2 regions of the Pyruvatibacter sp. HU-CL02332 genome follow, and region 1 is predicted to be linked to the other one. Evidence: predicted binding sites of a transcription regulator. Region 1 holds the regulator's gene; the other holds the start of a gene.
What was found. The regulator LexA, encoded in region 1, represses DNA repair genes until DNA is damaged. The targets are predictions, from matches to a motif close to TGTTCNNNNTGTGTTCNG.
Positions count from the first base shown of each region.

Region 2: the regulator LexA is predicted to act here: its motif matches at 4,521-4,538, upstream of recA (recombinase RecA).

Region 1 is NZ_BAABWK010000002.1:474,609-490,491, forward strand. Features, by position in the region: gene trpC (indole-3-glycerol phosphate synthase TrpC) at 1-227, shown strand, start outside; gene ABXH05_RS13020 (GNAT family N-acetyltransferase) at 356-763, shown strand; gene moaC (cyclic pyranopterin monophosphate synthase MoaC) at 760-1,248, shown strand; gene lexA (transcriptional repressor LexA) at 1,486-2,199, shown strand; gene ABXH05_RS13035 (ComEC/Rec2 family competence protein) at 2,490-4,547, opposite strand; gene gltX (glutamate--tRNA ligase) at 4,941-6,374, shown strand; gene gltA (citrate synthase) at 6,536-7,834, shown strand; gene lpxB (lipid-A-disaccharide synthase) at 7,879-9,096, opposite strand; gene ABXH05_RS13055 (LpxI family protein) at 9,093-9,944, opposite strand; gene lpxA (acyl-ACP--UDP-N-acetylglucosamine O-acyltransferase) at 9,966-10,781, opposite strand; gene fabZ (3-hydroxyacyl-ACP dehydratase FabZ) at 10,781-11,320, opposite strand; gene lpxD (UDP-3-O-(3-hydroxymyristoyl)glucosamine N-acyltransferase) at 11,369-12,406, opposite strand; gene ABXH05_RS13075 (OmpH/Skp family outer membrane protein) at 12,472-13,041, opposite strand; gene bamA (outer membrane protein assembly factor BamA) at 13,044-15,437, opposite strand; gene rseP (RIP metalloprotease RseP) at 15,520-15,883, opposite strand, start outside.
Region 2 is NZ_BAABWK010000001.1:176,969-192,851, reverse strand. Features, by position in the region: gene ABXH05_RS00975 (response regulator) at 1-756, shown strand, start outside; gene ABXH05_RS00970 (CBU_0592 family membrane protein) at 1,295-1,555, opposite strand; gene ABXH05_RS00965 (aromatic ring-hydroxylating oxygenase subunit alpha) at 1,562-2,752, opposite strand; gene ABXH05_RS00960 (SDR family oxidoreductase) at 2,785-3,645, opposite strand; gene ABXH05_RS00955 (TetR/AcrR family transcriptional regulator) at 3,765-4,481, shown strand; gene recA (recombinase RecA) at 4,711-5,793, shown strand; gene alaS (alanine--tRNA ligase) at 6,010-8,691, shown strand; gene ABXH05_RS00940 (cyclic nucleotide-gated ion channel) at 8,700-9,935, shown strand; gene ABXH05_RS00935 (NADP-dependent isocitrate dehydrogenase) at 9,970-11,193, opposite strand; gene ABXH05_RS00930 (RNA methyltransferase) at 11,436-12,284, shown strand; gene ABXH05_RS00925 (MFS transporter) at 12,281-13,579, shown strand; gene rpsD (30S ribosomal protein S4) at 13,792-14,409, shown strand; gene ABXH05_RS00915 (zinc-dependent alcohol dehydrogenase) at 14,470-15,510, opposite strand; gene ABXH05_RS00910 (TetR/AcrR family transcriptional regulator) at 15,618-15,883, shown strand, end outside.

The sequences.
Region 1 (15,883 bases):
GCATCAACAACCGCAATCTGCGGACGTTTGAGACGACGCTGGCGACAACAGAAGAACTGGCACCGAAAGTCACAGGTGACAGGTTTGTTGTGGGTGAAAGCGGCATTGCAAACCACAACGATGTCTTGCGTCTTGCCAAGGCCAATGTGCGCACCTATCTCGTCGGCGAAAGTCTGATGCGGCAGGCTGACGTGGCCGCCGCAACTCGTTCGCTTTTGAAAGGATAAGATCCATAGCTCACAAGCCCCTCCCAGAAGGTTACGCCATTCGTCAGGCCCATATAGCCGAAGCGCCTCAACTGCCGGAGATTGAAGACCGTGCAGGAGTACTCTTTCTAGAGTCGAACCACCCTGAGGTGAATGGGCACGAGGCAGGCTCTCCCCAATTGTTCCGTGCACATATCAATCAGAATCTCTGTTTCTTGATGGTCGATGCCGCCGATACACCCATTGGGTTTGCAACATGCGGTGTTCTGGACAGGGCGTTGCACTTGTATGAGTTGGCAATGGTACCTGAACACGGCGGCAGGGGATTGGGCAAAGCACTGATTGAGACAGTCTGCGCTGAAGCTAAGTCGCGCGGACTTGATGCTGTCACTCTTTCGACTTTCACAGACGTTGCATGGAATGGACCATTCTACGAGCGGGTTGGCTTCCGCACTCTTGATGATGACGAGCTATCGCCTGGCCTGCATCTGGTAAAGAACCATGAGGCCGACATAGGCCTCACTCATCGCTGCATCATGCGTCGGGAAATCAAATGACCAAGGATGCCCTTACCCATCTGGATGACCAGGGCAACGCAGCCATGGTGGATGTATCCGGCAAGGCCGTCACAGCACGTGAAGCTGTAGCCGGCAGCCGTATCACTATGTCAGCAGAAGCATTTGAAGCTTTGACAAGCGGTACGTCTCCAAAGGGTGACGTTATGGCGGCCGCCCGCATTGCCGGCATTATGGCCGCAAAAAAGACCAGTGACCTTATTCCGCTGTGTCACCCGCTGCCTCTGTCAAAAGTCGCTGTCACGCTGGAAACACGGCCGGATGAGCTAGCCGTTGATGTGACAGCAACAGCCCGCACAAGCGGACAAACCGGCGTCGAAATGGAAGCGCTCACGGCGGCAACGGTGGCAAGTCTGACGCTCTATGACATGCTCAAGGCCGTGGATAAGGCCATGACCATTGGCAATGTCCGGCTGCTAAAAAAGTCTGGCGGAAAGTCCGGAACCTTTGAGCGTGTTGAGGACTGACGCGACCTAAGCCCCACCATCTGCCCTTTTTGCGCTTGACGGAAATTGAGAACCAAAATAGAACATTTGAACCGTTTCGGTTTTGTTCTGATTTGATTTGATTCTGGAACGAAACCGCAACTTGGATGCGCTGGCATGCGGGCCGGCGCGCTGTATACAGATTGTGTGGCTGAACCTTCTCTTTTCGGAAGGTGCATGCTCCGCAATCACGCAAGAATTGCGGGAAGGGGTTCAGTCATGCTGACGCGCAAACAGCACGAGCTTTTGACATTCATACATGAGCGGATTCGCGAGACAGGTGTTTCGCCTTCTTTTGATGAAATGAAGGAAGCGCTGGATCTGAGGTCCAAATCCGGTATCCATCGCCTTATTACCGCGCTGGAGGAACGAGGTTTCATCCGGCGGATGCCGCACCGAGCCCGCGCCCTGGAGGTTGTAAAACTTCCTGAGTCAGCTGCTCCGCAATCAACACCTGCCAAGCGCGGATTCTCGCCGAGCGTCATCCAAGGCAGCCTGTCTGAGCCAGCACCGCTTCCAGACAATCACCATTCAGTGCCAGAAGGTGGGGATGCGCTCACCCTTCCGCTTGTTGGACGAATTGCGGCTGGTACACCTATTGAGGCGCTTCAGGACGACTCCAACCATGTGGGTGTTCCTGCAAGCTTGCTGGGCTCCGGCGAGCATTACGCTCTGGAGGTCAAGGGTGACTCGATGATCGATGCGGGTATTTTTGATGGCGACATTGTTGTCATTCAACGCGCAGACACCGCCAGCTCGGGTGAAATTGTGGTGGCGCTGGTTGATCAGCACGAAGCAACGCTCAAACGCCTGCGCCGCAAGGGCGATACCATTGCCCTTGAAGCCGCTAACCCGGCCTATGAGACACGGATTTTTCCGTCAGACCGAGTAAAGGTTCAGGGCAAACTCGTTGGCCTGATGCGCAGGTACTAATCCCCTGCTCACTTCTAGATGTGTTTCAGCGCGGTCTCGATTCCTTGCAGACGGCGCTCAAGCTTGTCGATTGATTTTGCGCGGGCTGACAGATCGCTCAGATGTGCTTCAATCCGCAGCAGAACCTCAGTCATATCCTTCACCGGATCACCACTTGAAGGCCGAATTGGCTGGGGTGTCCTGCGTTTGAATGGATTAAGTGATGGCATTGATCCCTCCGAACATCCTTGTGTTCCTGCCTACTCACACAATCCAAGTCTATTCAGGCGGATTTGTGTCAGCCTAAATCCTCAAGGCCTGCAACGGGTCCAGGGACGGATGCCAGACACATCACACGCAGTTACGATGCGAACCCCCATCGGCATGTGCGCATCAGCGTAAAGCGCATGTGAACCGCGCCTCTGCAATGCACTCCTGTCGATTATGACCGGCACACGACAAGCCACAGGTGCATATGTGTCGGTCACAATGACCTTTGCCTCGCCACAGTCTTCGATCAGGCCACGCCAGGTTCGGGGCACAGAAATCAATCCAATGTCGGAATGTCGGGCAATACACCCGTCCGCATCACAGACGAATAGGCTCGCGGCCGCCAGTTTTTGAGATCGCAGATCAGCATCGCGCCTCAGCCAGGTCTCAGCGGAAAATCCAGCACGTCGGGATGCGCTCAGGGCTAGCTGCTTGTTCATATCTCGGACCGCGACAAGTTCCGCGTCTCGATCTACCAGAACGTCCGGGTACGGATTTGTCATCGCCAACGCAATTCCCAAAATTGGCCCAAGCATCCCAACCCACCGCAGTGACGTTGCCCACAGGGCCATCCACAATCCGCCGGCTATCAGCAGGGCCAAGGACGCATCCGGCATTGCGGGAACCGCCGTAATCGCGCCAGGCCAACTGGCAACTGTGTCGGCAACCATAGTGATAAGCGAGATGCCCTGCCCGGCCGCCCAAAGAGGAATGGCCTCCAGGCCGAATGGCATTGCAACAAAGGCCAAAAGTGCCGCTGGCATAACGACAAAACCAACGATAGGCATCGCTGCGAGGTTGGCCACAAGACCAAAATCAACAACCCTATTGAAGTGGAATGCGGCAAACGGTGCGGTGGCCAATGACGCAACAATCGACGTCAATGCAATACCGCCCAGATACAGCACACCCTTCGCTACCACACCGCGTTCCGCCATCGTGCTGCTCCACCGACTGAGCCAGGGGCGTGACGCCTCGTAGAAGGCGACCAGAGCAATGGCCGCTGAAAATGACATCTGGAAGCTGGCCTCCATGACTGCTTCCGGTGTCAGTACCATTACGATCATTGCGGCCAGGGCGACGTTGCGCATGGTGATAGCTGGGCGGTCCAACATCACCGCAACAAAGATCAACGTGAACATGACGAAGGCACGTTGTGTTGCGACGGACCCGCCGGAGACAAGCAGATACCCAAAACCACCAATGAGCGCCGCTGCAGCCGCCCATTTTTTGATGGGCATCCTCAATGCCAAGGGCGGCAAGAGGGCCAACAGCCCGCGAACGCCCCAAAAGATGGCCCCCGCAAACAGCGCCATATGCAGTCCAGAAATGGCAAGAAGATGCGCCAGACCTGTATCCCGCAGGTCCTGCAGCACATTTTCGGGAATACCTCCCCTGTCGCCTGTCATCAATGCTGCAGCTATGGCGCCCTGGGGGGGCGGAAGCGCGGCGACAATCCGGTCTGTCAGAGCATCACGCAGCCTGCTGACGCAGAACCGCAGGCAAGTGGTCCATGTGTTCGGCGCAGGTGCGACGCGGGCGAGCGGAGATATGGCGTAACCCACGGCTCCAAGCTGGCGAAAATAGGCCTGCCGCCCAAAGTCAAAAGCACTCGGTGCTGCTGGACCCGGCGGCGGCATTAGTCCAGCACGCACTGACACCACATCACCAGGCTGGACCCTGTCCATCTGTGTCCTAACATTGATGCGGATTCGAGCTGGCATGCCCTCCTTCAACTGGCGGCCGAGGTGCGTTGGCGCAATGACCACCCGAGTTCCACCTTCCGCCCGGTTGGTCTTTTCCAACAAGATGCCCTCAATGGATATTGCCCTGATCGCCCTATCCAACACCGGTGCATCAACTCGCGCAGCGCGCCAGTCCGCAGTCACAAATCCAGCCATTAGTGCTGCAACCGCACACAGAACCATCCTTGGCGCCAATGACTGGCGAACGAGTGGCAGTGCGCCCAACGCAGTTCCCAAAAAGAGGGGTGCGACCCAGGCAACAGGCTCGGATGACCGGGCAAAATAGAGGACCACCCCAGCACCGAAAAACACGGGGACCCAGAGCGTCAGACGGTCCTGCTCCTGCGCAGCCATCTTCACAATTTGCCGCCAGCGAACACGAACGACTGACCGCAGATGCACCGTCCGCGGAACCCAGCCCTCATATCTTCTTGTTTCTAAAGTGATTTTGTCCCCTCAGCGCGCCACGCCTGCTATCAAAAGGGGTATTTTGCACCAAAAAGTCGTGTTTGGTTGTTGTTCAATATTGGGTGCACTGCAACGTATCGCGCCGAGCGCCGATATGTTAAAAACCGCCTGGCTTTTGGGCCTTGGACGCAGCGTATCTGCGACGATCTCAAGAGTTTCACCCACGCCCCCAAGCGGATGCGGGACCTGCCATGACGTCGGCGGGTCATTTGTTGCAGGCCTTGAGGCCAATAAGGCTACGCACGCACCCGGGTGGACAGGACAGACAAAGGACGATTGATGCCGGCTGGCGCCTCTACATCCCCAGGCAGCAAAACGGTTCGCACCCGATTTGCCCCCTCACCCACCGGTTTTCTGCATATTGGTGGCGCACGCACTGCGTTGTTCAGCTGGCTGTTTGCCCGCCATCATGGCGGCCAATTTCTGTTGCGGATCGAAGATACAGACCGTGCCCGCTCAACGGATGAAGCTGTCGAAGCCATTTTTGAAGGTATGCGGTGGCTTGGTCTGGAATGGGACGAGGACGTCGTCTTCCAGTATGCCCAGCGCAATCGCCATGCGGAGGTTGCCCATCAACTTCTGGCAGATGGCAAAGCCTACAAATGCTACGCGTCGAAGGAAGAGCTGGCCGAAATGCGGGAGACCGCAAAGGCTGAAGGAAAGCCACAAGGCTACGATGGCCGCTGGCGAGACCGCGATCCCTCAGAGGCACCTGAGGGCGTTGATCCAGTCATTCGCATCAAGATGCCACGCGATGGTGAAACTGTTATCCGTGATCATGTCCAGGGCGATGTGACCATTCCAAACGCCGTGTTGGATGATTATATCCTGCTTCGCTCAGACGGATCTCCGACATACATGCTCTCAGTGGTCGTTGATGATCACGACATGAACATCACTCATGTGATCCGTGGAGATGACCACCTCACCAATGCTGCGCGTCAGATCAACCTGATGACAGCGCTGGGCTGGGATGTTCCTGAGTACGCCCACGTGCCGATGATCCATGGCGCCGATGGCGCCAAACTTTCCAAACGGCACGGCGCAATGGGTGCCGAAGAATATCGAGATATGGGTTACCTGCCTGAAGCCATGCGAAACTACCTTGCGCGGCTTGGCTGGAGCCATGGCGACGATGAAGTGTTTTCAACAGACCAGGCCATTGAGTGGTTTGGCCTTGATGCAATCGGCAAATCGCCTGCCAAGTTTGACTTTGTGAAACTCGCAAACCTCAACGGCATTCATATGCGTGAAGCAAATGACACGCGTCTCGCAGACGAAACACTGCGCATGATGACGGAAGTCAAAGGCTGGCAGGTGACCGATGACACGCGTGATGCATTGATCGCGGCAATGCCAGGCCTGAAAGAACGCGCAAAGACAATTGACGATCTTGCAGAAAGCGCACGTTTCCTTATCGAGACGCGGCCGCTTGCTATAACCGACAAGGCGGCGAAACTGCTGGACGATGCTGGCCGTGGCGTGCTTACGGGTATTGCGCCAAAGCTCGAAGCACTGCCTTCATGGACACTGGATGGCCTGGAAGCAGCGGTTCGTGATTTTGCCGACGAAAAAGAACTCAAGCTTGGAAAAGTTGCGCAGCCTTTGCGCGCTGCTTTGACTGGGACAACGACATCGCCTGGCATATTTGATGTGCTGGCCGTACTGGGCAAAGACGAATGTCTTGCCCGCATTAAGGATCAGGCTGCCTAAGTGAGAAGAGGCGGCCAACACAACGAAGACCGCGCAAAAGCAAAAAGACATATGCGCGGACTTTTGCACTAACCCGGGTGATTTTCCGGCGTGCCGGCACTACCGGCGCTGGAAATCAGCCGACATAACAACGGGGCTTTAGAGCTATGAATGAGTACGGAATGAAGGGTGGTCCCAAAGCCACCGCCAAGATCGATGTGGAAGGCAACGGCTATGACCTCCCGGTCTATGCCGGTTCCGAAGGACCAGATGTCGTGGACATCTCCAAGTTCTACGGACAGAGCGGCCGTTTCACCTATGACCCTGGCTTCACCTCAACGGCGAGCTGCGAAAGCAAGATCACATTCATCGATGGGGAAAAGGGCATTCTGCTTCACCGCGGTTACCCGATTGGCCAACTCGCTGAAAAAGGTGACTTCATCGAAACATGCTACTTGCTTCTGGAAGGTGACCTCCCAACGGAAAGCCAGTATCAGGAATTCGAGAAGGCCATCACCTATCACACGATGGTTCATGAGCAGCTGAACTACCTCTATCGTGGTTTCCGCCGTGATGCTCACCCTATGGCCATCATGACCGGTGTTGTTGGCGCATTGTCCGCGTTCTATCACGACTCTACGGACATCAACGATCCAGAACAGCGGATGATTGCCAGCCGTCGCCTGATCGCCAAGATGCCTACACTTGCGGCAATGGCGTTCAAGTACTCAATGGGTCAGCCATTCGTGTATCCAAGAAATGACCTCTCATATGCTGAAAACTTCCTGCATATGTGCTTCGCGGTTCCCGCTGAAGAATACAAAGTTGACCCGGTCCTGGCACGCGCCATGGATCGCATCTTTATTCTGCATGCTGACCATGAGCAGAACGCATCGACCTCAACCGTCCGCCTTGCGGGTTCATCCGGGGCCAACCCATTTGCATGCATTGCAGCTGGTATTGCTTGCCTCTGGGGCCCGAGCCACGGCGGTGCCAATGAAGCAGCTCTAGAGATGCTCATGGAAATCGGCAGCGTTGACCGTATTCCGGAATATGTTCAGAAGGCCAAGGACAAGAACGATCCGTTCCGTCTGATGGGCTTTGGTCACCGCGTGTACAAAAACTACGATCCACGTGCGACCGTGATGCAGCAAACGTGTCATGAAGTTCTGCAGACACTGGGCATCAAGGACGATCCGCTCCTGAACGTTGCAATGGAGCTTGAGAAGATCGCACTTGAGGATGAGTACTTCGTGGAGAAGAAGCTCTATCCGAACATTGATTTCTACTCAGGTATCACACTGCGTGCACTGGGCTTCCCGACAGACATGTTTACTGTTCTCTTTGCTCTGGCCCGTACCGTTGGCTGGATCGCCCAGTGGAAGGAAATGATTGAGGACCCAAGCCAGCGCATTGGCCGTCCCCGTCAGCTCTACACCGGCTATCCGACCCGTGAGTACACCGATCGCGGCAGCCGTTAGGCTCTATTGCTTGTTACAATCTGACGCCGGGTCGTTCACTGCCACTACATTGGCAGATGAGCGGCCCGGCGTTCTTGTTCAGGAAGGCCAATCGAGAGCACGACTTCGGCGGCACGGTCCGCAGGCTTCAACCCACCATCATCGCCAAGACGCATGCGCATCTCGCTAAGGGCAGCGATCATATCTTCCCTTTCTGGTGTGTCCTTCATCAGTGGCGCGAGTGCACGGGCCAGTGTCTCAGGTTCGCATTCTTCCTGCAGATACTCCGGAATGACTTTCCGGCCCAGAACCAGATTGGCAAGCACGATGCTCTCGACTTTCGCTAATCGGCGGATAATGAAGGCAGCAATCCGCTCAATCCTGTAGCCAATGACTGTCGGCACCCGTGCGAGGCCCAGCTCAAGGGAAACGGTGCCTGAGGCGGCCAAAGCAGCATCAGCAGCATCAAAGGCCGCAAATTTTTCCCCCTGATCTTCAACCAGAATGAGCGGTAGGCTTTCGCCGGCCAGCTTTTCGCGCACCAGGGCAGAAACATTGGGAACCGTTGGCAGGACAACCACCAAATCCGGCATCTCACGGCGTAGCCGTCGGGCCGTCTCAAGGAAGATGGCAATCAGCCCCTTCACTTCGTTTGGACGACTGCCAGGCAATAGAGCGAGGACTGGTGCATCTTTGGCAATATTGTGCCGCGTTCTAAAAGCTTCACCGCCACCTAGCTGCACACGCTCCAGCACCGGATGACCTACGAACGTGCATGGAAGCGTTGACTTCTCGGCGTAGAAAGCTGGCTCAAACGGCAATAGCGCCAGCACATGATTGAGGTATGTCGCCATTTTGGCTGCACGCCCCTGACGCCACGCCCAAACCTGTGGAGACACGTAGTTGACGATGGGGATATGCGGGGCCTGCTTTGCAATGCTCTTGGCAACCCGATGGGTGAAGTCAGGTGAGTCTATGATAACCACCACGTGAGGGTCAGCTGCGACAGCATTACGCGCTGTCTCTGCGACCCTCCGTAGGATGAGCGGAATGCGGGGAACAACCTCCCGCAGCCCCATGACGGCTATCTCCGACATGTCTACAAGACTGTCGAGCCCTTCGGCAGTCATACGGTCGCCACCAATGCCAAGAAACTCGATCGGCACGGAGGACGAACTGCGAAGGCTGCTCATCAACTCTGCGCCGAGAATATCTCCCGATGGCTCGCCGGCGATGAGCATCACGCGCAATGGCTTTGACTGAACCTGAGGGAGGTGGCTCATTCAGGTTGGCCAACGGTTGTCTTTGAAAAGGCGTAGACAAACATTCCCATTTCATCTGCGAGCCTTGCGACTTCGCTGCGGTCAAAGACGATCGCGCCACCGGCTTCGATTGCAATTCCCGCAAGCCCTGATGCCGCTGCAAGTTCCACAGTTTTTGTTCCCATCATTGGTAAGTCGACACGGCGGTCCTGAGATGGTTTTGGCAGCTTAACAAGAACACCGCGGCGTTTTTCCGGCGTGCCGCGAACAGTGGTGGGCAGTTCCCCGGTCCTGCGGAGCATTTCGTCAGTGCCTTCGGCTGCTTCAACAGCCAGCACCAGCCCATCGCACGCGATGGCGCCCTGCCCCACATCAAGGTTATCCAATGCATGGACAACCTGCTTACCAAGCTCAATATCCTTTAAAGCTGTTTCGCCTGGCGATATGGCCCCGATGGCACCCTCAGGCGCAACCAGGTCGCCAAGCACATCTTCTGCACCGACTACAGCAAAACCCTGCTCTTCCATCCAACGGACGAAGAATGACAGCAAAGCATCATCACCCTTGCGCGCTGCATTCAGCACCCGCGGCAGAAGTTTGGTGCCCGTCCAGTCGAGTTTCAGTTTGGAGAAGTCCGGTCTTTTGACCGGGCCGATAATGCACACATCTTCACACTCGGCCTTCTTCAGCAGATCCAAAGCATTGCCAATCGCGCCCAGGCGAGACCATCCATGGTCATAGGTCTCGATGTCCGGACGCGCTTCCCCCTCGATGCCAATGACATAGAGCGGCCGCCCCATTGCGGTGCAAGCCTCGGCCAGCTTCAAGGGAACCGGTCCAGAGCCGGCGATAATACCAAGTTTGCGCATCGTCAGATCCCGCCGCCTGACCTACTCGTCGACGTTGGAGTGGCCATTGCCATCTGAACGTGGCGTCACAAGTTTGCGCTTAGTGTCAGCACGAATGAATTCCACGATGTCCATTACGGATTCATTATCCCCAAATTCATCGGCCACGTCGGCAACGCGCTCCTGCAATGTCCCCTCTTCAGCAAAGAGAAGTCGGTAGGCGCGCCGCAAAGTATGAATCTGGTCCCGCGAAAAACCGCGACGTTTCAGCCCAACAATGTTGAGACCCTTTAGAACAGCGCGGTTTCCGAGCACTGATCCGTATGGAATAACGTCCTTTTCAACGCCGGACATCCCGCCAACAATGGCATGTTTGCCAATGCGTACAAACTGATGCGCTGCCGTCAGCCCAGACATGAAGGCAAAATCACCGACATTGCAGTGCCCGCCTATCGTGGCATTGTTGGCAAAAATAACATTGTCCCCGACTTGGCAGTCATGAGCCACGTGCGAGCCTGCCATGAACAGGCCGCCGTCACCAATTCGCGTAAATCCGCCGCCAAGCTGTGTGCCGGGATTGATCGTCACACCTTCACGTATGACGTTGTTCTTCCCGATAATCAGCTCAGTTTTTTCACCAAGGAACTTCTTGTCCTGCGGTGGATTTCCAATTGAGGCGAACGGAAAAATGTGCGTGCCGCCTCCAATGGTTGTCCAGCCGTCAACAACCACATGGCTATGCAGAACAGCGCCGTCACCAAGAACGGCATTCTTGCCGACTACACTGTAGGGACCAATTTCGACATCACTGCCAAGTTGGGCACCGTCCGCCACAACAGCGGTCGGATGGATGGCCATTAGGCATCTCCCGTAGGTTTGGCTTGGGCTTTCGCGATCTTTGGCGGCTGCGTTCCCTGACTTGCATCACGGTCTGCAATCATTGCACTGAATTCAGCTTCAGCTACCAGAGTATCGCCAACCATGGCCTTGCCGGAATACTTCCAGACAGGGCCTCTAGAGCGGATCATGGATACGTGCAGTTCTAGAACATCACCCGGCACGACCGGCTTGCGGAAGCGTGCTCCATCGATGGTCATGAAGTAAACGGTCTTTGTGTCGGCAACAGCGCCCATGTTGTTCATGACAACGGCACCTGCGGTCTGAGCCATTGCCTCAACGATCAGGACGCCCGGCATCACCGGCATATCAGGAAAGTGTCCTTGAAAATGCGGCTCGTTGATCGTGACGTTCTTGATACCTACAGCAGATTTATCTCCATCGATATCTATGATCCGATCGATCAACAACATGGGGTAGCGATGCGGGAGCAATTGCATGACCCGCATGATATCCGCGACCTGCATGTCGCCTGTTGGTGTTGGTGTCTCTTCAGCCATTTCTTATCTCGCAGAATCGCTAATTGTCGTACCTGCCCGTTACCGGACCTAAGTTGTTTTTTTCTTCTTCTTGCGTTTGGCAAGAATTGCCACCGCCGCTAGTTCACGCCGCCACTGTGACATGGGTCGAGCAGGTGCCCCACCGTATTGCTGGCCACCTTCAAGGTCACTTGGAACGCCGGTGCGCGCCGCCAACATGGCTCCATCGCCAATTTCTAGGTGCCCCGCAATTCCCACTTGCCCCCCGGCAACGACATAGTTGCCAAGCTTTGCAGATCCCGAAATGCCGACCTGAGAGACGATGATACAACCACGGCCGACAGAAACGTTGTGCGCAAGCTGAACCTGATTGTCGATCTTGCTGCCTTGGCCAATCACCGTATCAGGTCCAGCCCCACGATCTATTGTGGTATTCGCACCGATATCCACATCGTCCTGCAAAATAACACGCCCAAGCTGCGGTATCTTTTGGTGGCCATTGGGGCCCATGGCGAAACCGAATCCATCCTGACCAATTCGAGCACCAGGGTGAATGATCACCCGGTCGCCCACCAGTGCGTGGGTCAACGTTACGTTGGGCGCTATCGCACAATCCTGACCGATCTGCACACCGCGCCCGATCACAGTGTTTGCCCCAATCGATGTTCCGTCACCAATCTCCACATTGGCACCAATCACAGCACCAGCGTCTATTTTGACTGTCGAACCGACTTTTGCGGACGGATCAATATGAGATGATGGGCTTATCTGTGTTTCGTCGCCGCGCGGCAGATGCGGGTAAAACATCATGGCGGCCGACGCGTATGCTGGATAAGGAGCATCTATCACGAGCAAAGAAACACCTGCCGGTGCCAGCTCGACTGAAGCCGGCGCCAGAATTACGGCGCCAGCCTTGGTTGCTGATAACGCATCCTTGTAGCGCGGGTTATCAAAAAAGCTGATGTCAGAAGCTGTGGCTGAATCCAGCGGCGCCACATCAACGCATTCTTGATCAGAAGCACCGGACCCAATCGTCGCTCCGATTTCCTGAGCAATCTGTTCAAGAGTGAATGGACCGGACTTGGTGAAGAAGCGCGGATCAGCCATGTGTTTAAACTGCCTTGTTACGAAACACTATGGTCGCACAGAGTATTCCCGACCTTCACATTGGACTACCGGGGACGTTCAACCTTCAGCTTCGGCATCCTTTTGTCGAGACGGGCGATTACTTCTGCTGTGATGTCATAGTCGACACCACCCACATGAACCGCACCAACAGACATCACCATATTGGCGCCACGCTCGACCAGAATGCTCTGCATGATCTCATTCAGAACCGCATTCACCTGGCGACGCGCGTTGTTGGAAGCAGACTGGACTGCTGTACGCTCAATCTGGAAGAGATTGCCGCTACCCTCTTTTTCGGCCTGCAGTATTTCCCATTCCTTTTGCAGAACGGCTGGGTCGCGATCGCGCGCGCTCGCCAAAAGAGCCTGTTCCCTATCTACATAACTTTCTGCTGTGGTTTTCTCACGGCTAGAAATTTCTGACAGCATAACCTGAAGCTGTGACCTGATGTCTTTGCCCACTTCGGATTGACTAAAAACCGTGTCCAAATCAAGGAACAACGCGCGTGCCGGAGGCACCTGAGCGGATGCAGGTACTATTGCAGATGCAAACAAGGCTGCAGCTATCAGGAGCAGCGGAAAATTGCGGAACATGAAATTTGTTCTTCTTGTCATGATTAGAAACTCGTGCCCGCACTGAACCGGAAGAACTGGGTCTTGTCGTAGTCTTCTTTGATGAAGGCTTCGGCAAGATCAACTCGAACCGGACCGAAAGGCGATTCCCAGAAAATACTAAATCCGCCGGACGCCCGCAGGGCAAAATCGTCCTGGATATTGCTCACGGTCAGGACGTTATTGACAACAAGCAAGCGGTCTTGCTCATCGCTAACGCCTACACTGCCGAACTCGGTGAAGAACGCGCCTTTAATCCCAAGTTCCTCAGGAAGGAAAAGAGGAACTGATATCTGCGCGGTGCCAATTGCATAAGCGTTGCCACCTAGCGCATCGTCTGTGGTCAGGTCACGGGGACCAACGCCCGATGGTTCAAACCCTCGGAAGCTTGACCCGCCTTTGAAGAAACGGTTGTTGAGCCGAACGTCCTGACCGTCATAGCCCAAGACATAGCCACCATCGAGTCGAAGAGACAGCACGAAGTCTTCATCGAAACCGTGGAAAAAGGCTGTCCCAGCTTCAGTTGCCAGGAATCGATTGTCGCCCAGCGGTGTGCCGGCAGTCTGGTCAAAGAAGAAGGTGTATCCTGATGTCGGAATCTCAGGATCATCTCTCTCATCAATCGAATAGGTGTATCCGACCAAATGAGAATCGGCGACGCCCTCCGCAGCCAACACAGAGAGGGAGGCACGACTAGAAACATTCTTGATTTCTTCACGGACATAGCTTGTTCGTAGTTGGAGCGATGAGAATTCACCCATAGGGAACCCAAATCGGACACCCGCACCGGTTCGCTGGAAGTCATAGCCGGACTCATCCTGAAAATCGCTCTCAGTACCAAACAAATCAATGCCCGCACTCAGATTGCGCCCCATGAAGTATGGCTCTGTGAAGCGCAAGTCGATCTGTTGACGGTCGCCAGATAGCGACAAGCGCAACCGCAAGAACTGGCCGCGACCCAACAGGTTACGTTCGACGATTGCAATGTCACCAACAATACCAGCGTCCGACGAGAAACCAGCGCCAATCGATAGTTCACCGGTTGATTGCTCTTCAACATCCACGCTGATCACAGTCTGGTCTTCTTGTGATCCAGGTTCTTCGCTTACTTCAACATTTGCAAAAAGACCAAGTGCACGAATGCGATCACGCGAGCGACTTAGCAGGACCCGGTTGAATGCGTCGCCTTCGGCCAGGCGCATCTCGCGGCGGATCACACGATCCAAGGTGCGTGTATTGCCATTGATGTTGATACGCTCAACATATACCCGCGGACCTTCATCAACGCGGAAGGTGATGTTGATCTTGCGGTTCTCGCGGTCCCGACGCACACGCGGGCGCACATCTGAGAAGGCATAACCTTCGGTGCCTGCGGCAAATGTCAGAGCGTCCACTGCATCGTCAATACGAGACGCGTCGTATTCATCGCCATCTTCAATTTCGATCAGTGCACGAAGCTCTTCGGGATTGAGGCGTTCAAGCTCGGTCGCGACCTCAATGTCTCCAAATGTATAGAGTTCGCCTTCCTCGACCGTGAACGTGACGAAAAACTCACTGCCGTCTGGAGCCATTTCAGCCACAGAAGACAGAACGCGGAAGTCAGCGTAGCCATTTGTTAGATAGAAGCGGCGCAGCAACTCCCGGTCAAAGGTAAGGCGATCGGGGTCATAGTTGTCGTTGGTCGAGAGGAACTTCCACCACGCAGATTCTGATGTTGCGATTTCACCACGAAGATCACTGTCTGAGTATGCTTTGTTACCAACAAACTTGATGCTGGCAACGCCTGTCTCAGGGCCCTCAGAAATCTCGTATGCAAGATCCACTCGATTTTGCGGCAGTTGAATGATCTTAGGCTCGATCGCAGCGGCAAAGTTACCCTTGCGCCTGTAAAGCTCAATAATTCGCTGCAGGTCGCTTTGAACACGCGAGCGGGTAAAAACAACACGAGGCTTAAGCTCGGTTTCTGATTCAAGATCTTCGTCGTCGATACGGTAGTTACCCTCGAAGGCAACGCGGTTGATGATCGGATTTTCCACTACCGTCACGATCAGACCCGCGCCACTCTCACGAATAGACACATCGGCAAAAAGCCCGGTGGCAAAAAGGGTCTTCAAGCTGTCATCAATTGCCCTTGCGTCAGCCATCTGGCCTTCACGAATGGTCATATAGGACCGGACAGTCTCAGCCTCGACACGTTGGTTTCCCTCGACGTCGATACGCTCAACCACGAGTTGATTTCCCGTCGGGGCTGGAGCTGCAGTCGGAGCAACCTGTGGAGCAGCACCCGCGGGTGCTGTAGGTCCAACCTGAGCAGTTGCCGAGGTGCCAAAAGCAATCGCTGCCAGAATTGAAATGGCAGAAACGCGGCGCAACATGCGGACCGGCATCGTCTTTGTCATGTATCCTCGCCCGTTTTCAGGCCTATTGAAATTCACGTGTTCCGCCCCAAAAACTCAGGAAAACCATTAAAAACGGCCAAAATCAGGAAAATACAGAGCCGATATAGTCGAATACCCGCAAGTGAACCAAATCATTCCATGTTGCAAAAAGCATCAAAGACATAACGGCTGCTAACCCAATACGAAAGCCGTATTCCTGCGCTTTTTCCCCCAATGGCTCCCCACGAACCGCTTCCGCCGCATAATACAGCAGATGGCCCCCATCCAGCATGGGAACCGGGAACAAGTTTAACAGGCCAATCGACACCGACAAAATGGCTGCGAGGTTCAACAGAGCGATCAAACCAAGAGTCGCGACCTGCCCTGAGACCTGAGCGATCCTCAGAGGGCCGCCCAATTGGTCTGCGTCCTGGCGGCCGACAATGATATCGCCCAGATAGGTCATC
Region 2 (15,883 bases), on a different contig from region 1:
CCGGACGCGGAAGGCAATATCGGCGGCTCGCTGACCATCCGCACGGCCAACGTCACCAAGGACGATGCAGCCGCGCTGGACCATGCCATCATGCCGGCAGCGGAGTATGTGTTGATTGAAGTGAGCGACACGGGCTGCGGCATCGCCAAGGAAAACCTCGGCAAGATTTTTGAGCCGTTCTTCTCCACCAAGGAAGTGGGCAAGGGCACTGGGCTGGGTCTCTCGACGGTCTACGGCATCGTCAAGCAGACCGGCGGCTATATCTTCCCGTTCTCGACGGTGGGCACGGGCACGAGCTTCCGCATCTACATCCCGCGCCACATTGAAACCGAGAAGCCGAAGGAAGCTGTTGCTGAAACAGCGAAGAAGCCGGCTGATCTGTCGGGCAAGGGGACGGTGCTGCTGGTGGAAGACGAAGACGCCGTGCGCAGCTTCGCCGTCCGTGCGCTGGAGACCCGTGGCTACACGGTTCTGGAAGCGGCGTCGGGCGAACACGCCCTTGAAGTGATGGAAGACTTTGACGGCGAGCTGGACGTGGTGGTGTCAGACGTGGTGATGCCCAACATGGACGGGCCGACCATGGTCAGCCACCTGGCCAAGGTGAAGCCGGGCCTCAAGATCATCTTCATCTCCGGCTACGCCGAAGAAGCCTTCAAGAAGAACCTCGACAAGGACGTGGAATTCCAGTTCCTGCCCAAACCGTTCTCGCTCAAGCAGCTGGCCGCGAAGGTGAAAGAGGTGATTGAGGGGGAGTAGTATGATGGTCAGTCTGGATCGGCTAGAACCGGCAGCCTCGCCTCGCCCATCGATTGTTGAGTGTTGTGCCGTTGAGCAACAAGCGGATGTTATTCTGTGAACTGTGACCCGGTCATATTTGTGTGGATTTCGCTCATTTCGATGGCGTTATTTCACAGCTTGGCAAGAAGACAACTCGAAAGAGAAATCGCTGAGCTTGGGCTCGACTCCTTAGATAGCCGTGCAGACGTGGCCGGCTATGGGAAACTCTACCAGCATTTGTTTCGCGAGAATCGTGGAACATGCTTTAGAGCGTTCATGATCCTGCATGTCATGTCCGGCGTCAGCATTTTCTACGCAAGTCAGATTTCTGCCTATGTGTGTGGATGAAGCTGTTTCCTGCGCTCAATTTTGAGCACGGACTGAACTGGCGGTCGTGTAACAAATATCGCTAGGAGCTTGCTGAAGAGAGTAATACCTCTTTTAGACATCAAGTTTCATCAGAAGCCGCATTTCGTGGAAGCTGCCAAAGACCGTTTCAGGTTGACCCGTTCCGGCTTCAAGCATTTGCGTATCGCTGGGTCATGCGTGTCACTATTGTCAGTACCGACACCACCATCCACGTTCCCTCCAGCACCACGAACGGCATGTAGTCGATGAGCCAGGACGCATAGGCCGCGAGCCCGGCGCCGACGGAGTTCATGGCCGGGTAGGTCAGGCTCTCGTGTCGCAGATGACCCGTCAGGTTGAGGGCGAAGGCCAGCAGCAAGAGGGCGACGCCGGTGGAACCGATCCAGTCGGCGGGCGCGAGGTCCGGCATGGCCCTCTAAGCCTCTGCGTCTGTCATCTTGTCGAGCCACCACTGGTTCATCTGCCAGATGCTTTTTTCCAGCGGCGATAGGCGGCCCTGTTTGGTCAGGGGGGCGTTGAGGCCGCGCCAGACCAGATCGTTGGCCTCAATGTCTTCGTTGTGGATGAGCATGAGCATTTCGGCTGTGGCGTCGGCGCCTGATCCGTCCTTGTCCTGTTCGGCAAGGTGGCGGGGCAGGCAGAAGTGAATCTTCAGCATCAGCTGGTCATGGGAGTCCGGCAGGACCTGGTACCACGCGGTGCCGGTGCCCTGAATGCCCAGCAGGAAATGCGGGAAGATAACGCTCGCATAGAGATCACCACCGAGCGAGCTGTCGGACGCGTCCTCAGGATTGTCTGCGGCCGGGTCATGTTCGGCACTGGTCGGCATGTGGAGGATCGACCATGGGCCGCCTTCAAGGTCTGACGCTGCGGCGCCGTTATTGTCAGGCACGTTGCTTTCAGCCGCCGGGAAGACAGGGCCGAAGGTCGTCGCGTGGGTGGCGATGTGGTGGTAGGCCTCCATGAAGTTTTCGACCAGCACCTTCCAGTTCCAGTTGCTGGGGAAATCGAGGGTCTTCACCACCACCAGGTCGTCGAGGTTGAATTTTTCGAAGTACTTCGTGAAGCCTGCAACCTGCGGCGCGAAATGCTCTGCGTCCTCATCCAGATTGGCCATGATGAAACCGTTCCAGATTTCCGTGCGGATCTGCGGCAGGCGACAGCCTTTTTCGGTGGCGCTCATCTCGTCAAACCCGTCGGCACCGTTCATCAACGGGGTCCGGACGAGTTCACCCGCCGTGTCATAGCTCCAGGCATGATAGGGGCAGGTGAAGAGATTGCGGTGTCCGGCACCGTCCTCGGTTAGCGGTGCAGCGCGGTGGAGACACACGCGGGACATGGTGCGGATGGTGCCGTCCTTGCCGTGGACGACCATGACCGGCTGACCAAACAGATCAATCGAGATGTAGTCGCCGGGCTTGGCCACCTGATCCACACGTGCCAGTGGCAGCCAGCTTTTGCGCATGATGAGTGAGACTTCGCGCTCATAGATCTCCGGGTCCGTATAGGCAGCGGGGGGCAGGGTATAGGCCTGCGCCAGTGGTTGCCGCACGCGGGCGATTTCCTCGGCGGAGAGTGCGGGCATTCTGGTTTGCTGAATGGTCATGACGGTCTCCCTTTTTCGTAAGCTGTGTTTGTCTAAGCGGCTGGTGTGAGCCAGTCGGTCATGCCCAGCTCGGCCATGACGTAAGTGCGCCAGTCTTCATCGGACATGGATGCGCGGGCGGCCGCGACTTCCGGCGCAGACTGGCCGGGGTTCCAGCGCAGTTTTGGTTCCGTTGTTGTGGCAGCCTCCAGGACCATGTCGGCCACCAGTTGCGGATCTTCACCAGCGACTTCCCCTTCCGCCGTTGAGGCAACCACAGCATCATTGAAGCCGTCGTATGCGTTGCCGCGCTCGAAGAAGCTGGAAGCGTCCGTGTTGTGCATGCTCATGCCGGTGTTGAAGAAAGCTGGGCGGATGGTGCTGACGTGAATGCCGAAGCGGGCCACTTCCATGGCGAGTGACTCTGCCATGCCTTCCAATGCGAACTTGCTGGCGCAGTAGATGCTCTCGCCCGGTATGCCGGTGACGCCTGCCATGGAGGTGACGAAGAAAACGCGACCTGCACCCTGCTTGCGCATGGCGGGCAGGGCGGCGCGGGTCATGTCCACGGCTGAGAAGAAGTTGGTCTCCATGGTCTGGCGAATGTGGTCGTCGTGGAGCGTTTCCAGCGCCCCGAAGCTGCTCATGCCCACATTGTTGACCAGCACATCGAGGGACCCGGTGTTTGTGAGTGTCTGCTCGACGACGCGGCGATTTTGAGCCGGGTCCAGAACGTCATGCTCCATCACGTCGAGACGGACATTGTGATCGCGGGCCCACTGGGTCAGCGGGGCGCCGCGTTCCGCGTTGCGCATGGTGGCGACCACGTCAAAACCAGCCTTGGCGAGTGTTTTGGCGGTGATCTGGCCGAAGCCCGTTTCGCGAGAGCATCCGGTGATGAGTGCGGTTGGCATGATGTGTCTCCCCAGCCTGTGTTTCGCTGTGAGTAGCACTGGAGATTAGCTAGAGTCAATTAATATTGAACGGTTGATATAAAATAGACAAAGGCAGCGAACAGTCCTAAACAGGGTCCATGAGCGATACAGCCACTTCAGCGGCAACGTCGGCGCCCAAGCGCCGCCCTGTCGGACGTCCTCGCGGCGACGGGAAGCCGCATCTCACCCGCGATATGGTGCTGTCGGCGGCTGCCCGGTTGATGGCGATTCACGGATATGGCGGCACCAGCATCCGGATGATTGCCAAGGACCTCAAAGCGTCTCCGGCATCGCTGTTCCATCTGTTCGAGTCGAAGGCGGAATTGCTGAACGAGCTGATTGCTTTTGCAGCTGCCCCCTCGCTGGCCTTTTATGCCCAGGTCAACGAGCTCGACCTGCCGCCGGATGTGACGCTCTACAAGAGTGTGTTTGAGGAAACCCGGATGGTGGCGTCGTTTGATCGCGAGCAGGCAGGGCTGTTCTATCTGCCGGAGCTGCGCCAGCCGGAGTTTGCCACCGCCCAGCAGGTGCGCGCCGACATGGTGACGCATTTTCATTGGCTGATTATCGAAGGCTGCACGTTGGGTCTGATGGCCACGGCGCATCCCGCTCTGGCAGCGGAACAGGTATTTCAGCTCACGGAAACCAGCATCATGGCCGGTGAAAATGTGGCGGACCTGACGCCCGATGAGCAGGCATTGGCTGCTGCCGACCTGGCCCTGCACGGGCTTTTGGTGGATCCGGCTCGGCTGGAGAATATCCGCCAGCAGGCTGCGCAAATTGTGCTTACTATCGACCGTATCGCGGTGGAGTGATTCACCGGCACGCCGGATGCCAGTTTTGGCTCCACGGGCGAGAACATGCCGGGAACGAATGTTCCAAAACCGTAAGTAATTCAACGTTTTCTACTCGTTGCACCAAAATGCTTGCGAGTGAGAACAAACTGTGTACATTAACCCCATGAGTCAGGGAAATGCGGGTGGCCGCACTCCCTTTCCCCCGGCCAATATCAGGTTTGAGGGGCGCTGACAGAAGGGGTTCAAAATGGGCGAGAATGTAGTGAGTTTCAAAGACAAGAACGTGGACAAGTCGAAAGCGCTCGAAGCGGCCCTTGGCCAGATCGACCGCGCCTTTGGCAAGGGCTCCATCATGAAGCTTGGCAAGGATGGCCAGGTTGTTGAGATTGAAGCTGTGTCCACGGGCTCGCTCGGGCTCGACGTGGCGCTGGGTATTGGGGGCCTGCCGCGCGGACGCATCATCGAAATTTATGGTCCTGAATCATCGGGTAAAACCACGCTGGCGCTGCACACGGTTGCCGAAGCGCAAAAGAGCGGTGGCATCTGTGCTTTTGTGGATGCGGAACACGCGCTGGACCCATCCTATGCTCGCAAGCTGGGCGTTGATATTGACGAACTCCTGATTTCGCAGCCGGATGAAGGCGAGCAGGCCCTTGAGATTGCTGACACGCTGGTGCGCTCCGGTGCCATCGACGTGCTGGTGATTGACTCAGTGGCGGCCCTGACGCCGCGGGCTGAGCTTGAAGGCGATATGGGTGACATGCAGCCGGGCATGCAGGCGCGCTTGATGTCCAAGGCGCTGCGCAAGCTCACGGGCTCGATCTCCAAATCCAACACCATGGTCATCTTCATCAATCAGATTCGGATGAAGATCGGCGTGATGTTCGGCAATCCTGAAACCACCACCGGCGGCAACGCGCTCAAGTTCTATGCCTCTGTGCGCCTTGATATCCGCCGCATCGGTGCCATCAAGGATCGGGACGAAGTGGTGGGCAACCAGACCCGTGTGAAGGTGGTGAAAAACAAGGTCGCGCCGCCATTCCGGCAGGTGGAGTTCGACATCATGTATGGCCAGGGCATTTCCAAGACCGGCGAGTTGCTGGATCTGGGCGTCAAGGCGGACATCGTCGAGAAGTCCGGTTCCTGGTTCTCCTATGACAGCCAGCGCATTGGTCAGGGCCGTGAAAACGCCAAGAATTTCCTCAAGGAAAACCCTGATATTGCCGATGATATCGAGCGTCGGATCCGGGCGGATGCCGCCGGTGTCGTTGAGCTTGCGGGTGAGGAAAACGAGGCGGATGAGGACGACGCGACGGAAGAAGCCGTTTAGGCTTTTCGTCCACAGGCAGGCTATCTCGGCGATGACGAGGCCCTGCTGTCACAGATAGAAATATGGCTGATATCAGTCATGAAGGGCGCATGGTACTTCCATGCGCCCTTTGTCTGTATAAGGGCCTATATAAAGGGTGAGGGGCCCCGCGCGAATCTGCGGGTGTCCTTCTGTCTCCCTATCCGCAGCTAACGAATAAGAGTGCAGGTTCAGGCTATGACGAGCGTCAATGAAGTCCGCCAGACGTTTATCGATTTCTTCGATGGCAAAGGGCATACCCCCGTCGCATCGGCGCCACTGGTGCCGCGCAATGACCCCACACTGCTGTTCAACAATGCGGGCATGGTGCCGTTCAAGAACGTGTTTACCGGTGCTGAGAAACGCGACTATGTGCGCGCGGTCTCATCGCAAAAATGCGTGCGGGCGGGCGGCAAGCACAATGATCTGGACAATGTGGGCTACACGGCGCGCCACCACACCTTCTTTGAGATGCTCGGCAACTTCTCCTTTGGGGACTACTTCAAGGAAGAAGCGATTGCCTATGCCTGGGAACTGCTCACCACAGACTACGGCCTGCCCAAGGACAAGCTGACCGTCACCGTCTATCACGAAGACGAAGAGGCGCCGGTCCTGTGGAAGAAGATCGCAGGCCTGACAGACGACCGGATCATCAAGATCGCCACTGCGGACAATTACTGGTCCATGGGCGACACCGGCCCGTGCGGTCCGTGCTCTGAAATCTTCTTTGACCATGGCGAGAAGGTGCCCGGTGGTCCTCCCGGTTCGCCGGACGAAGACGGTGACCGGTTCATCGAAATCTGGAACCTGGTCTTCATGCAGTTCGACCAGCAGGCAGGCGGCGAGAAGGTCGCCCTGCCCAAGCCATCCATTGACACCGGCATGGGCCTCGAACGCATTGCGGCCGTGCTGCAGGGCAAGCACGACAATTACGACACGGACATGATGCGCGCGCTGATTGAAGCATCCGCTGACGCCTCAAGTGTTGCAGCAGATGGTGACCATGCGGTGAGCCATCGGGTGATTGCAGATCATCTGCGCGCCACAAGCTTCCTGATTGCTGACGGCGTGCTGCCGTCCAATGAAGGCCGGGGCTACGTGCTGCGCCGGATCATGCGCCGGGCCATGCGCCATGCGCACATCATTGGCGCAAAAGACCCGTTGATGCACAGGCTGGTGCCGGCACTTGTGACCCAGATGGGTCAGGCTTATCCGGAGCTGCAGCGTGCTCAGGCCCTGGTGACAGAAACTCTGAAGCTGGAAGAAGAGCGCTTCCGCGTCACCCTTGATCGCGGTCTCAAGTTGCTGGACGACGAAGTGGCACAGCTTGGCGACGCCAAGACGCTCGCCGGCGAAGCGGCCTTCAAGCTCTATGACACCTATGGTTTTCCCCTTGACCTCACCCAGGACGCCCTGCGGACCAAGGGCATTGAGGTGGATACGGACGGTTTTGATGCGGCCATGGCACGTCAGAAGGCGGAAGCGCGTGCGGCGTGGTCGGGCTCCGGTGATGCTGCGACGGAAGTCATCTGGCTGGAACTGCGTGACGAGCACGGCTCGACTGAGTTTCTTGGCTACGACACGGAAGTGGCAGAGGGCAAGATCGTTGCACTGCTCAAAGATGGTGAACTGGTCGATGCGCTTGGTGAAGGAGACGAAGGCTCCGTCATCGTCAACCAGACACCGTTCTATGCGGAGTCCGGTGGCCAGATGGGTGACACCGGCATCATGATTGGTGCTGAGGGTATTGAGTTTTGCGTGACGGATACCGCCAAGCGGGGCGGGGACCTGCATGTGCATGTGGGCAAGGTCGCCAAGGGTGGCCTGACCACAGGCGGCATTGTTGAACTTCGGGTTGATGGCGAGCGCCGCTCGCGGCTGCGGGCCAATCACTCGGCAACCCACCTGTTGCACGAAGCACTGCGCCGCGTGCTTGGCGATCATGTCACCCAGAAGGGCTCCATGGTGTCGCAGGACCGGCTGCGCTTTGACATTTCACACCCGCGGGCCATCACGGCAGAGGAACTCGCTGAAGTCGAAGTCATCGTCAATTCCGTGGTGCGCGACAACAGTGACGTCACCACGCGTTTGATGACACCGGACGAAGCAATCGAGGCCGGGGCGCTGGCGTTGTTCGGCGAAAAATACGGCGATGAAGTCCGTGTGCTGAGCATGGGGCATTCCGGACCACAGGACCGGGCAGGCTTTTTCTCGACAGAGCTTTGCGGCGGCACCCATGTGCGCCGTCTGGGCGACATTGCCCTGATCAAGATTCTTTCCGAGAGCGCAGTCTCCTCAGGTGTGCGCCGCATTGAAGCGCTTACTGGTGAGACAGCACGCCAGCACATGGCATCACAGGAAGCCAAGGCGAAGGCAGCAGCTGACGCCCTCAAGACCAGCATTGATGACTTGCCTGGCCGCGTTGCGCAGCTGGTGGATGAGCGCAAGAAGCTGGAACGTGAGCTGTCCGAAGCCCGTAAGCAGGCAGCTCTTGCCAGTGCTGGTGGCGGCGGCGGCGCTGCAGCTCCTGCCGTTCAGGAAATTGCGGGCATCAAGGTCATGGCGCGTCGTCTGGATGGCGTTCCAGCAAAGGAACTGCGGGGCCTTGTCGATGACGGCAAGAAGGAAATCGGGTCCGGTGTCGTGGCTGTTGTGGCCATCGCCGACGGCAAGGCAGCTGTTGCCGTTGGGGTGACGGATGATCTGACGAGCAAGCTCAGCGCGGTTGATCTGGTGCGGGCAGGGTCTGCTGCGCTTGGAGGCAAGGGCGGCGGTGGCCGACCTGACATGGCGCAGGCTGGTGGGCCTGATGTGGACAAGGCAGATGAAGCGCTTGCCGCCATCACCTCGCAGGTGGCTGAGCCTGCAAGCGCTGCGTGAGGTGAGGCGTGCCGCAGGCTGGAACCGTTCCTGATCCGCGACCTGCCCGTAAGGGCCTTAAGGCACGGCTCTATCATGTTCTTGAAGCTGGCAAGACCAGCGACCGGGCCAGTCTGATCTTTGATGTGTCGATGACCATCCTGATCATCGCCAATGTGGTGGCCTTCTCGCTTGAAACTGTCGCGGGCATTGCCGCGCAATATGGCGACCTGCTTGAAGCCTTCAATATTGCGTCGGTCGCTATATTCACCATCGAATATCTGGTGCGTATCTGGGTGTGCACAGAGCACGGGCCATACCGGCGGCTGCACGGTCTGACCGCGCGCGTGCGCTTCGTCCGGACGCCAATGATGGTTGTGGACTTTCTCGCCATCGCACCGTTTTACCTTGCATTCTTTCTGGCGATTGATCTGCGGGTGTTGCGGGTCTTTCGACTGTTGCGCTTCTTCAAGCTGGCTCGCTATTCACCGGCGCTGTCCTCGCTTAGCCGGGTGCTGTGGCAGGAGCGGCGAGCGCTGGGTGCGGCCATGATTGTGATGAGCGGAGCGCTGCTTGTCTCTTCAACGCTGCTCTACTTCATTGAGCGTCATGAACAGCCCGAAGCCTTCGGCAGTGTGCCGGCCGCCATGTGGTGGTCCATGGCGACATTGACGACGGTTGGCTATGGCGATGTGGTGCCTATAACGGCGGCGGGTCGGCTTGTTGGTGCGCTGGTCATGCTGTTTGGCCTTGGCATGTTTGCCTTGCCCATCGGTATCATTGCCACCGGCTTCTCCCAGGAGATTCACCGTCGGGAATTTGCCATCACCTGGGGCATGGTGGCGCGCGTACCCCTGTTCTCGGAACTCGAGGCCGAGCAGATTTTTGCCATCATGGGCAGGCTTGAAGCTGTGTCACTGCCACGCGGGTCCCACATCGCCCACGCCGGGGATCCAGCGGACGCCATGTATTTTATCGTCAGTGGTGAAGTGCTGGTGGAGCGCCATCCCGAAGAGTCGATCTATCTGCGCGAAGGGGACTTCTTCGGCGAGATGGCGCTGCTGCGCAATTCCACCCGGCAGCATGAGCTGACGGTTTCAGCTGACTGCGATCTGTTGAAGCTGGCGTCCGACGATTTCACGATGCTGGCACGACGCCATCCGGAAATTCGCGAGGCCGTGCTGAAGGTCGCCCGCGAGCGCGCAGGCGATGCGACTGCCTTTACAGAAGACGAAGAAATCGAAGAGGCCCTCAGGAACGATTGAGCGGCCTGCCGGGCGGCAAACGCCGAAGCGCCTCCTAGGAGGCCTTCGACATCGCTTTTTCCAGGTTATCAGAGACCTTGTCGAGGAAGGCCTCGGTTGAGAGCCACTTCTGCTCCGCACCCACCAGCAGGGCCAGGTCCTTGGTCATGGAGCCGCCTTCAACCGTGGACACACATGTCTTCTCAAGGGTCTTGGCAAATTTGGCCAAGGCGTCGTTGTTGTCGAGCTCGGCGCGGAAGGAGAGACCACGGGTCCACGCAAAGATGGACGCGATGGAGTTGGTCGAGGTCTCCTTGCCGTCCTGCCACAGGCGGTAGTGGCGGGTGACGGTGCCGTGCGCTGCTTCAGATTCACAGATCTTCCCGTCCGGCGTCAGCAGCACGGAAGTCATAAGGCCGAGTGAGCCAAAGCCCTGGGCGACGGAGTCAGACTGCACATCGCCATCGTAGTTCTTGCAGGCCCAGATGAACTTGCCCGACCACTTCATGGATGACGCCACCATGTCGTCAATCAAGCGGTGTTCATAGGTGATGCCGAGCTTGTCGTATTCCGCCTTGAACTCTTCCTCATAGACCTTCTGGAACAGGTCTTTGAAGCGGCCGTCATAGGCCTTCATGATGGTGTTCTTTGTGGAGAGGTAGACAGGCCATTTGCGCTGGATGCCGTAGTTCAGGCAGGCGCGGGCGAAGTCGATGATGGAGGCGTCGAGGTTGTACATGCCCATGGCGATGCCGGGGCCCTCGAAATTGAAGATTTCAAATTCCTTGGAATCTGAACCGTCTTCGGCTTCCCATTTCATGGTCAGCTTGCCGGCGCCGGGCACCAGAAAGTCCGTTGCGCGATACTGGTCACCAAAAGCGTGACGACCGATGACGATGGGGTCTGTCCAGCCCGGCACGAGGCGAGGCACGTTTTTGCAGATAATTGGTTCACGGAACACTGTGCCGCCGAGGATGTTGCGGATGGTGCCGTTGGGCGAGCGCCACATCTTCTTGAGGCCGAATTCCTCAACGCGGGCTTCGTCCGGGGTAATGGTGGCGCATTTGACGCCGACGCCGTGCTTCTTGATGGCTTCAGCCGCGTCGATCGTGACCTGATCGTCGGTCTTGTCGCGGTACTCCATGCCCAGGTCGTAATATTCAAGGTCGAGGTCGAGATAGGGGTGGACCAGCTTGTCCTTGATGAGTTGCCAGATGATCCGGGTCATCTCGTCCCCATCAAGTTCTACAACGGGGTTATCCACCTTGATTTTCGACATGTAATCCTCTGACCCGGTCTGTATGTGTTGCCTTTAGTGATTCCGGGAGAATGGAACCACACGGACATCGCGCATATATGACGCTGCGCTGAAAGTGGGAGGCGCGAGGCCAAAGCGAGGCCGCGCCATATGTGGGGTGCCGACGGCGCAAAGTTGGCGTCGGCTGGTGTTTTCGTATAGCACCCCATCGTTAACGATTAAAGCAGCGGCGGCTGCGTGGTTGATGGAAATAGCAGTATTTCATGGCTGGAACGGACCGGACGAAGCAACAAACTGTCGTGGAAGCACATTCGGGCCCGGCTGTGATTCTTGTTGCACCGCAACTAGGCGAGAATGTCGGCACGGCTGCCCGGGCCATGTTGAATTTCGGCCTGACTGATTTGCGCCTCGTGCGGCCCCGCGATGGCTGGCCCAATGCCTATGCGGTCAAGGCATCTTCGGGGGCGTTTGACCAGATCAAGACCGTCCGGCTGTTTGACCGGACAGAGGACGCCATCGCCGACCTCGATCGGGTTTATGCGACGACAGCCCGTCGCCGCGACCTCATCAAGCCGACCGTGACGCCTCAGACTGCGATGGCGGAAGCGCGTGGCATTGAGGAGAGCGGCGCCCGGGTGGGTGTTCTGTTCGGCGGCGAGCGGTCCGGCCTCAACAATGATGATGTGACGTTGGCGCATTCGATTTTGACGGTGCCGGTCAATCCATCCTTTGCCTCGATCAACCTGGCGCAGGCTGTGCTGCTGCTGGGCTATGAGTACTTTCGGCAGACGCAGGAGGCAGAGCCCCGCATTGAGGCGACGCAGGATCAGGAGATGGCGCCCACAGGCGAAATTGTCGGGTTCTTCGAGCAGCTGGAGCGTGAGCTTGATACGCACAACTTCCTCTACCCGCCGGAAAAGCGTCCGGCCATGGTGCGCAATATCCGCAACCTGTTTCAGCGCGCCAACCTGACCTTGCAAGAGGTGCGCACCCTGCGTGGCATCGTTACAGCGCTGGTGCGGCCGCCGCGCGAGCGGGTGCCCTATAAGGAGCGGCCCAATAAAGGCAAAGCAGGCAAAGCTGAGCGCACGAAGAGTGATGATGCCTCTTGAGTGACCCGCGCGCCGACAGTGAAACCGACAGTTCAACGAGTACCGAAGCGCCTCAGATACTGAGTGCAGCCTTCTGGCGCAGTCCGCTGGCAATCCTTTTTCTGGCGCTGGTCACGGTCGGCATTTCCCGGTCAATGCTGTTTGCGGTTCTGCCGCCCATCGCGCGTGAGCTTGGGTTCACGGAAGTACTCGTCGGGCTAATGTTTGCGGCGGCAGCGGGCATGTTCGCCATTACCTCGCCCCTATGGGGACGGTTGTCGGACCGGGTGGGGCGGGTGCGTGTCATTGCCCTGGGGCTTACAGGCTTTGGTGTGTTCATGATGCTGTTCACGCTAGCCGTCGCGACGGGGCTCGCGGTCGCTCTGCCACTATGGGCGATCTTCCTGTTGATGTTCGTGCCGCGTGTGGCCTCCGCGGCGGCGTCTGCCGGAGTGTTTCCCGCAGCACAGGCCTATGTGGCGGACACCACGTCTGCGCGAGACCGCACGTCCGGCACGTCCATGGTCGCGGCTGCCATGGGCTTTGGTCTCATCTCCGGGCCGGGCATCGCGGGGCTCATGTCGGCGTATGAGTTGCTGGCACCGATGTACCTGGCGGCGGCTCTCGGCATCATCGGCGGTATCATGGCGTGGCGTCTGCTGCCCGAGCCGCCGCGCACCCAGGCGCAGAAGGATACACCGCGGCCAAAGCTCCAGCTTCGCGACAGACGCATCATCGCCATGATGCCCATCTCTATGGCGATCTCGATGATGGTGGCCGTCACCCAACAGACCTCCGCCTTCTACTTTCAGGACATTCTGGGACTGGACGCTGCAGGCACCGCGCGGGCGACCGGTGCTGCGCTGATGATGATGGCCGGGGCGACTTTGTTTGTGCAGACAGCCATCGTCCAGCGCTTCCGGCTGGCGCCGCCGGTTTTGATCTATGGCGGGCTTGTGCTGGCGGTTGCGGCCTACACTATCCTCACCATGGCGGCGTCGTTCTGGATGCTCACCACAGGCCTTGTCATGGTCGGCATTGCTTTCGGTATGGCCAACCCGGGCATCTCGGCTGCCATCTCGCTGTCAGTGACCCCGAACGAGCAGGGGAGTGCGGCTGGCCTCAATGCCTCCATGAGCGCCACGGGCTTCATGATCGGCAGTCTTGTCGGCCCCGGCGGCTACACGCTGTCGCCGGATCTGCCGCATTATTTTGGTCTTGTGGCCCTCACGATCATTCTTGCCGGGGCACTTTTTGTGCGCTTTCCCAATCCCAACAAGATGCCGCCGATTGATCCGTCCGACACTCCGGCGTGACGGGCCAAAAATCCCAGCGTGGCCGGGCACTTGCGGGGTGTTTTAAGCGTTTGACACAAAGGGGCGCGTGGCTATACTCCGGCGCCATCAAGCGGGCTCAACCGGAATCGGTCGGGCCCGCCTTTAATTTCCGGCAGTTTTCGGCGCTTTTTCCCTCATATTTCGGGGGTGCGACGGGCAACCGGCAACACCTAGCAACCTAGAGGCTGCACATGACCAAGCGCACAAGCGCCAAATACAAGATCGACCGCCGGATGGGTGAAAACATCTGGGGTCGTGCCAAGAGCCCGTTCAACACCCGTTCCTATGGTCCGGGCGAGCATGGCCAGCGCCGCAAGTCCAAGGTTTCTGACTTTGGTATCCAGCTGCGCGCCAAGCAGAAGCTCAAGGGCTATTACGGCGACGTCACCGAAAAGCAGTTCCGCGCGACTTACGAAGAAGCTGTGCGTTTGCGTGGTGACACCAGCGAAAACATGATCGGCCTGCTCGAGCGTCGTCTGGATGCGGTTGTGTATCGCGCCAAGTTCGTGCCGACCGTTTTTGCGGCCCGTCAGTTCGTCAATCACGGCCACATCAAGGTCAACGGCAAGCGGGTGAACATCCCCAGCTACCGCGTCAAGGAAGGCGACGTGATTGAAGTCCGCGAAAAGTCAAAGCAGCTTCCGCTGGTGCTTGAAGCCGTTGGCTCGCCCGAGCGTGATCTGCCGGACTATCTGGACGTTGACCACAACAAGATGACCGCAACCTATGTGCGTATCCCTCAGCTGATGGATGTGCCTTACCCGGTCACAATGGAACCAAACCTGGTGGTGGAATTTTATTCCCGCTAATCCGGTTTCATACCAAAGATCAAAAGGGCCGCTCATTCGAGCGGCCCTTTTTCGTTTCAGCTAGTCGGCGCGGGAAATGATAAGCTTGGTGAAAGGCTCGATCAGAGCATCAGCTGCGTCCTCCCAGGAGACGACGTTTGACGTGACGGGCGTTGGGTCAAACGCGCCGGACTGAATGAGGGCCATGGGCTCCTCAAGGATGGACTGGGTGTGGACCCAACCGGTGTGCAGCGAAATCGAGTTCCGATACATGTGGAACATCGGCACCGGCACGTCGCCGCCAATGTAGACAGCAGCGCTGGCGGAGGTGCAGACACCGGCCCGACCGGTCATGCGGAGCAGTTCAGGCACGGTCTGAGCCCGACCACTGGCATCTACCGTGATGTCAAAGCGCTGCTTGATGCCATCCAGCCATGTATCGGTGAGTTCCCAGACTTCGGCTCCATAGCTTTCAGCAATGGCCAGGCGGGTCTTGTCAAAGTCCGCGAACACTACGCGGCTAGCTCCCAATGCCTTGGCAAAGCGGACGGCGAAAAGACCTATGGATCCCGGCGCCATGCCGCCGCACACCAAAACATCTGCTCCGGGGCGCTCCATGATGTGGGGCGCGATGGTGCGGTAGCCATCGGGGATATTGTCGCCCAGACCTGAGGCCTTGAGCGGGTCCATGCCCGCGGGCAGGGCGGTGAGCATGGCGTCTGCCCAGGGGACCGGCACCACGTCCTGCAAAAAGCCACCCCATTCAGGGGCAGTAGGGGCCCAGCCATAGGCGGCTTCGCGGGGCACGGAAATGCACTGGGCTGTATGGCCCCGGCCGCAATGGGTGCAATGCCCGCAAGCGATCTTCCACGGCATGATGACCCGGTCGCCGGGTTTGAGGTGGGTTACATCCGGGCCAGTCTCGAGGACTTCGCCTACGCCTTCATGGCCCAAAGGCACGGGACCCTTCAGGGGCACGGCTCCTTGAATAACCGCACCATCCATATCGCAGGTGGATACGACAAGCGGTCTGACGAGGGCACCATCCGCGCCGGGCAGGGAGGGAGTGGGCACATCGCGCCATTGCACGTCGCGGGTGCCCATGTAGTTGAGTTGCTGCATCTGGTCTCTTTCTCAAATTGATTTAGACCAGTCTATATAATTTTGATCCTGTGCTATGAGGTTTTCACGCAAAACGGTTTGCGGAACCAGAAAACAAGGCCAGAGACATGCCCCGGGCAGCAGAACATAAACAGGCATTGATCCACGCAGCGGCGCGACTGTTCCGGCGGCGCGGCTATGGGGCCAGCGGGCTCAATGACATTCTGGCGGCATCCGGTGCCCCCAAGGGGTCGCTCTATCACTATTTTCCGCAAGGCAAGGAACAACTGGCGGAAACCACGGTGAAGGCCGGGGGCATCATGGTGGGGCAGACGTTGGAAGAGCTTGGGGCGTCCACCAAGGACAGCCCGGCCTATCTGCGCGGCTTTGCGCG